Regions from separate parts of the Kocuria sp. ChxB genome, predicted to be linked through region 1. Evidence: riboswitches for the same ligand, from Rfam matches in the RefSeq annotation. Region 1 holds a riboswitch; each other region holds the start of a gene.
The links. A riboswitch is a leader RNA that binds a small molecule or an ion and turns the genes downstream of it on or off. The one in region 1 is predicted to bind thiamine pyrophosphate.

Region 1 (2,192 bases):
GCCCACGTGCAGGGAGTCCGCAGCGCGCAGCGCACCACGCAGCCAGCGGCGGGCGGTGTCGATCCCCTGTGCCCAGTCCCCCGTGCGCGCCACGACCGTGGCCACCGCAGACGACAGTGAGCACCCGGTCCCGTGGGTGTTGCGCGTGGCCACCCTCGTCCCCGAGTACTGGGCCACGGGCTCGGCCCGGCCCGGGACCACGAGGGCGTCCGGGGTGGACTCCCCGCTCAGGTGCCCGCCCTTGACCAGCACGCGCGTGCCGAAGGTCTCCGCCACGGCCCGGCCCTGCTCGAGCGCATCGTCCCACGTGGTGGCCACGGGCCGCTCCGCGAGCACGGCGAGTTCGGGCAGGTTGGGGGTGATCAGGTCCGCGTGGTGCAGGATGCCGCGCAGCGCGTCCTCGGCGTCGGATGCGAGCAGACGCCCCCCGGCGGTGGCCACCATGACGGGGTCGATCACGACCACGGGCGCACGGTGGGCCGCGAGCCACGCCCCCACCGTCTCGATGACGTCCACCGAGCCGAGCATCCCGACCTTCACGGCATCCAGCTCCACGTCCTGCGCCACGGCGTCCAACTGCGCCTGCAGCACGGACACGGGTGGGGTGTGGACCGCCACCACGCCCCGCGTGTTCTGCGCGACCACCGCAGTGACCACGCTCAGCCCGAAGCCGCCCATGGCGGCGATGGACTTCAGGTCCGCGGCGTGCCCGGCACCACCCGTGGGGTCCGTGCCGGCGATCGAGAGGACGCGGGGGGCGGGGACAGAAGGCGTGGGGTTCACGACATTCCCTTCGCTAGTACGAGCTAGATCAGGTTCTACGGGTGTGTTCTCAGCCGCCGTGCGGCACCCCGTGCACGTGGTCCCGATCATGCCACAGGAGCGCCCGGACGAGTCCGAGCGCTCCTGTGGTGGGTGGTCCCCCGCGGCCCTCCCGGGAGGGCCGCGCGGGGCGTCAGTCCCCCTTGGGGGTCATCGTGATGTCCCGGGCGCTCACGCCCACACCCACGATGGTGGGCTGGCCGTCCGAGGAGGCCGAGCCCACGGGCGCGGCCGCGGCGGTGAACCGCGTGGCCGAGCGCTCGGCGGCGTCGTACTCACGGGTCTCCACGCTTCCGGCACCCGGTGCGGCCGTGGGAGCCACGGCGCGGCGGGAGCCGCGGCGGCGCCTGGCGGGAGCGGCATCAGCGGCGGACGCGGAGGGCTGTGCCGCGGTGGCGCGCCGGGACGGGGTCTGCTGCCCGGAGCCGCCCTCGGACGGCGACTGCTTCGGGGCGTCCCGCTCCGGCGCGGAGCTCTCGGACTGCTCGGACCGGTCCTGCTCGGCGTCGGACGACGCCGCGCCGTTGCCGCGACCCCGGCCGCGCTGGCCCGTAGAACGTCCCCCGCGGCCCTTCAAGCCCTCGCCGCCCCGCCGTCCGGAGCCGCGACCGGACCCGGTGCGGTCCTGCGACGCGTCCTCACCGGAGTCCTCGGCCGAGAAGGCCGCGGAGAGCGAGTCCAGGGTGAGCGCCTCCTGCTCCGCGCGCTCGTCCTTCTGCCCCTGGGGGAGCTCGATGACCTCACCGTGGATCGTCAGGCTGGACCCGGCGTCACCCGCGGCGTGCTCGCCGCGGGGTTCGGAGGCACCGTTCCCACCGTTCTCGGTGGCGGTGTCCTCGCCCTGGTTCCCACGACCGCGGCTGCGCTTGCCGCGACGCTTCTTCCGACGCCGCCCGCTCTCGGAGTCCGCCGAACCGTGCTCGGACGCCTGCTCCGGACCCTGGTTCCCGTGCCCTGCGTGCTGGCCGGTCGAGTCCTTGTGCTCGGCTCCGCCGCGGGACCCGCCCTGGGCGTCGTCGTCCTCGTGGGAGGAGGCGGCCGCGATGTTTGCGAACGCCGTGCGGGCGGCCTCGTCCCGGGCCTGCTGCTGGTCGTCCGCGCCACCCCGGTTGTTCGACCGGGGTTTGTCCTGCGGCTGGTTCTGCTTCTGCCGCGAGCGCTTGCGCTCGTTGCGGTTGCCGCCGCGGTGGTCCGGCGCGGTGGCCGTGGAGCGACCCTTGAGGGGGTGGTCGTGGACCACGACGCCGCGGCCCGCGCACTCCTCGCACGGCTCCGAGAAGACCTCGAGCAGGCCGGTGCCCATGCGCTTGCGCGTCATCTGCACGAGACCCAGGGAGGTCACCTCCGCCACCTGGTGCTTGGTTCGGTCA
Region 2 (2,192 bases), 810 kb from region 1:
CACCCGGTGCTCCACGACCACGAGCGTGATGCCGTCCCGCGACACCGCCTCGGAGACGGCCCGGCACAGCTGCTCCGCGCCCTCCTGGTCCACGCTCGCGGTGGGCTCGTCCAGCAGCAGCAGCCGAGGCCGCATGGCCATGACGCCCGCGAGCGCGAGACGCTGCTTCTGCCCGCCGGACAGGGCCGTGGTGGAGTGCGCGAGGGGCAGCGTCAGCCCCACCCGCGCGAGCGCCTCGTCCACGCGGGGCCAGATCTGCTCGAGGGGCACCGAGATGTTCTCCAGCCCGAACGCGACGTCGTCCCCCACGCGGGAAAGGATCACCTGGGTCTCGGGGTCCTGGTGCATGAAGCCCACGGCCCCGCGCGCCTCCCGTGGGTCCACGCCGTCCACGCTCAGCCCGCCGGAGCGGGACTGCCCGTCCGGATCCTGTTCCACCCCCGCGAGGGCCTGCAGCAGCGTGGACTTCCCGGCGCCGGACGGCCCCAGCAGCAACACGCGCTCCCCGGGTTCGACCACGGCGGTGACGTCACGCAGGCTCGGATCCTGACGGCCGGGGTAGTGCCACCCGAACCGCTCCAGCCGCACGGCCGCGCCGGTGGGCGCAGACCCCGCCGGTTCCGTCATCGACGGCGCGTGGCGCCGGAGGCCAGGGCCCCCAGCACCCCGGTGGCCTGCAGTGCACGCACCACGAGCCACATCAGGGCACCGGCGATCACCGCACCCGAGAGGGTGGTGAGGGCGGCGTAGACGACCTTCTGGTCCAGCGCCCACTCGTAGTTGTACATGATGTCCTCGCTCACCCCGAGGAAGAGTCCCGAGAGCGCACCGGCCGCGGTGGCCACGGCCAGGCCGAAGCGGCGGTAGCGCGTCAGGAGGAACACGAGCTCCACTCCGAGACCCTGGACGAGACCGGAGATCACCACGGTCCACCCGAAGTGGGTTCCCAGGAAGCCCTCCAGCACCGCCGCGAGCAGCTCGCAGAACAGGGCCGCGCCGGGCTTGCGGATGATGAGCGCGCCCAGGGTGCCCGCCACGAGCCAGCCGCCCGAGATCAGCCCCGCCGAGGGCGGATACGCCACCGCGGCCGTGGACACCACGGGGTACAGCAGGTTGGACCACATCCAGAAGATCACCGCGCACGCCGCGGCGAGGACCGCCGCCACCACGATGTCCACGACCCGCCAGGACTGCGTGCGGGCGGTACCCCGTGCGGTTCCGGTGGGGGTGCTGCTGAGCTGTGTCATGAGAACTCCTCCTGAAGGTTCCAGGAGGGGAAGAGCCCCCGCGCACCGCGGACGGGCTCTTGAGATGCTCGACTCCCTAGCGCCGGTATGAACCGGATCAGGTTCGAGGGTCTGCGCTCGCGCGCACTCTCAGCGCCGCGGTGGCGCTCCCCTGTCGTTGAGCCACCAGTCTAGACCACCACGGCGGTCGGCCGGGGTGCTCGAGGCGCCCCGGCCGACCGCCGTGGTGCGAGGTGCGCGCCGCACCCCGGTCCCGCGCACTCCCGCCGCGAGGACGCGTCCAGTGACGCGTGGTCCTCACCGGCGGGCGAGCCGCGGGAGCAGGACTCAGACCTCGGTCTGCGAGGACTTCGTGGAGTCGTTGTCGTCGGACTGCATCTTGGACACCTGGCGGGCGATACCCACCTTGATGACCGTGCCCACCACACCGGTGATCATGGCCCAGATGATGATGTCGCGCCAGGCCTCGTCCTCGTCCGGGTTCTTGGCGGGGGGCTCGTTGCCCGTGACCTGCTTCCACGCCACGGTCAGAGCCTTGTTGGCCACGGCCACGCCGCCCAGAGAGGCCACCGTGCCGAAAATGTCCATCGCCTTGTTCATGGGATTCTCCTCGGTTTTCGAAAGTGCCGCCGGCGCGTGGTGGCCGGCGGCGTCGTGCTCCCACCCCAGCATACGAACCCGTGAGCCGGGGTGGCGCCACCTGCCCGGGTGGCACCACCGCGTGTGTCGTCAGTCGGGACGGTCCTCGCCGGCGCGGGCCACCACGTCACGCAGCTCGTCCGTCACGAGGTTCTCCTCGTGCAGGTGCTTGGAACGGTAGGCCGCACGGCCCACCATGTGCGCGGAGACCGGGACCGTGAGCAGCTGGAAGATCCACGCGAGGACCAGCAGGGGGACCATCCGGGGCTCCCCGCTGGCGAGCGCGAGGGCGGTGAGCAGCAGGAG
Region 3 (2,192 bases), 760 kb from region 1:
ACCCCCGATCGCGAAGAACGGCGTGTCCCCGGCGTGCTCCGCGGCGTAGCGGGGCAGCTCCAGGCCCACCGCGGCCCGTCCCGGTTTGGTGGGGGTCTCCCAGACCGGTCCGGTGCAGAAGTAGTCGAGCCCGGGATCCGCGAGCGCGGCGTCCACCTGGGCGGGCGAGTGGCACGAGCGGCCGAGCACCACGTCAGGGCCCAGCACCGTGCGGGCCTGCTGCGTGGTGAGATCCCCCTGGCCCACGTGGAACACGTCCGCGCCGGTCAGCAGGGCCACGTCCGCGCGGTCGTTCACCGCGAAGAGCTTGCCGTGCTCACGGGCGACCTCCGCGAGCACCTCGATGGCCTCGATCTCCGCGGCCGCCTCAAGCGTCTTGTCCCGCAGCTGGATGATGTCCGTCCCACCCTCGTACGCGGCGTGCAGGAACTCCCGCAGGTCACCGCGTTCCCGTCGTGCGGTCACGCACACGTAGAGCCGTGCGTCCCGCAGCTTCTCGCGGCGTCGTCGTCCCTGGTCCTCGATGTGTGCCATGCCGCCATAGTGGCACGAACCGGCACTGGGCGCGCGGCGAGCGATCTGCTCCCCGCGAATTCCCCGGGGACGGGGGCCACGGGGAGGACTAGACTGGCCGCGTCGTCCGGCCGCCACCCACCGCGCCGTCCGACGAGCTCCACGGGAGCCCGCACCCGTCCGCACGGACCACCGCAGCGGGCTGAGAGGGCGTGAGCCGCCGACCGGTCACCTGATGCGGATCATGCCGCCGGAGGGAGGAAGAGATGCCCGAGAACACACCCGCCCACGTGGTGGTGGCCGGGGCCGGTCTGATCGGCCTGGCCACAGCGCTCGAACTGCGACGCCGCGGGGCCGCCGTCACCGTGGCCGATCCCCAGCCCGCGTGGGGCGCCACACGCGCCGCCGCGGGGATGCTGGCGCCCGTCGCGGAGACCCAGTACGGCCAGGAGCGGCTCTACCCCCTGATGCGCGCGTCCGCCGAGGAGTACCCCGGCTTTGTGGAGCGCGTGGCCGCGGCCACGGGACTCGGCACGGGATACCGCACCGAGGAGACGCTGGTGGTCGCCGCCGACGCCGCGGGCGCCCGGTCCCTCTCCGACCTCGCCTCCCACCAGATCGCCTCGGGCATGGACGTGGAGGAGATCTCCACGCGCGAGGCCCGCTCCATGGAACCCGCGCTCGCCCCCAGGCTCGGGGGTGCCGTGCGCATCGTCTCCGACCGTCAGGTGGACCCGCGGATGCTGGCCGCCGCCATGGTCGAGGCCCTCAACGCACCGCACGCCGAGACGCTCGAGGGCGCCGCGGATGCCGGCCCGGTCACCTGGCTGACCCACCGGGTGGAGTCGGTGCAGGTCCCCCGCAAGGGCCCCCGCAGGGTGGAGGGTGCGCTCCTGGACAACGGCGAGCGGATCCCCGCGGACGCGGTGGTGGTGGCCTCGGGGCTCACGGCCAACACGATGGGCGGGCTGCCCGAGGACCTGGAGCTGCGGCTGCGACCCGTGTTCGGTGACATCCTGCGGCTGCGCGTCCCCGACTCCGTGCTGGGACCCGGTGAGGAGCACCTGCTGACCCGCACGGTGCGCGCCCAGGTCATGGGCCGCCCGGTCTACATGGTCCCGCGCGTGGACCGCACCCTGGTGGTCGGTGCCACCAACCGCGAGGACGGCCGGGAGTCGGTGCTGGCCGGAGGCGTCCACCAGCTCCTGCGGGACGCCCGCGCGGTGGTTCCCGCGATCGACGACTGCGACGTCCTGGAGATGATGGCCCGGGCCCGCCCGGGCACCCCGGACGACCTTCCCTACCTCGGGACCACCTCCGTGGCCGGGCTGGTGATCAGCACCGGGCACTTCCGCCACGGCATCCTGCTGACCCCGGTGGCCTCCCGCCTCGCGGCGGAACTCGTGACCGGGATCCTGGACCCCGCCGTGGACCACCAGCGGGACGTGGAGTTTCTCGCCGCCACGGATCCGGGGCGGCACTCCCGCCCGAACCACGACCTGCACGACACCACCGACTTCTCGGGAGGACTCGCATGAGCGCCCCTGCACCGCACACACCAGAGGCCGGCGCCGAGCCCGGTTCCCCGGACACCGGAGGACCGGTGCCCGCCACTGGCGAGCCCCCCGCACCGCGGCACCACGCCGGTCCGGGCACCGCGAGCATCAACGGCTCCCCTG

Region 2: it holds a riboswitch for thiamine pyrophosphate, as region 1 does, so the genes downstream of both, P8S73_RS05530 (ECF transporter S component) here and P8S73_RS01940 (bifunctional hydroxymethylpyrimidine kinase/phosphomethylpyrimidine kinase) in region 1, are expected to answer to the same signal.
Region 3: it holds a riboswitch for thiamine pyrophosphate, as region 1 does, so the genes downstream of both, thiO (glycine oxidase ThiO) here and P8S73_RS01940 (bifunctional hydroxymethylpyrimidine kinase/phosphomethylpyrimidine kinase) in region 1, are expected to answer to the same signal.

The regions. Positions count from the first base shown of each region.
Region 1 covers NZ_CP121123.1:449,985-452,176, forward strand. The annotation lists gene P8S73_RS01940 (bifunctional hydroxymethylpyrimidine kinase/phosphomethylpyrimidine kinase) at 1-783, opposite strand, end outside; TPP riboswitch at 771-864, opposite strand; gene P8S73_RS01945 (Rne/Rng family ribonuclease) at 956-2,192, opposite strand, start outside.
Region 2 covers NZ_CP121123.1:1,259,306-1,261,497, forward strand. The annotation lists gene P8S73_RS05525 (ABC transporter ATP-binding protein) at 1-627, opposite strand, end outside; gene P8S73_RS05530 (ECF transporter S component) at 624-1,247, opposite strand; TPP riboswitch at 1,304-1,410, opposite strand; gene P8S73_RS05535 (DUF4235 domain-containing protein) at 1,575-1,847, opposite strand; gene mnhG (monovalent cation/H(+) antiporter subunit G) at 1,977-2,192, opposite strand, start outside.
Region 3 covers NZ_CP121123.1:1,205,789-1,207,980, forward strand. The annotation lists gene thiE (thiamine phosphate synthase) at 1-534, opposite strand, end outside; TPP riboswitch at 667-789, shown strand; gene thiO (glycine oxidase ThiO) at 780-2,051, shown strand; gene thiS (sulfur carrier protein ThiS) at 2,048-2,192, shown strand, end outside.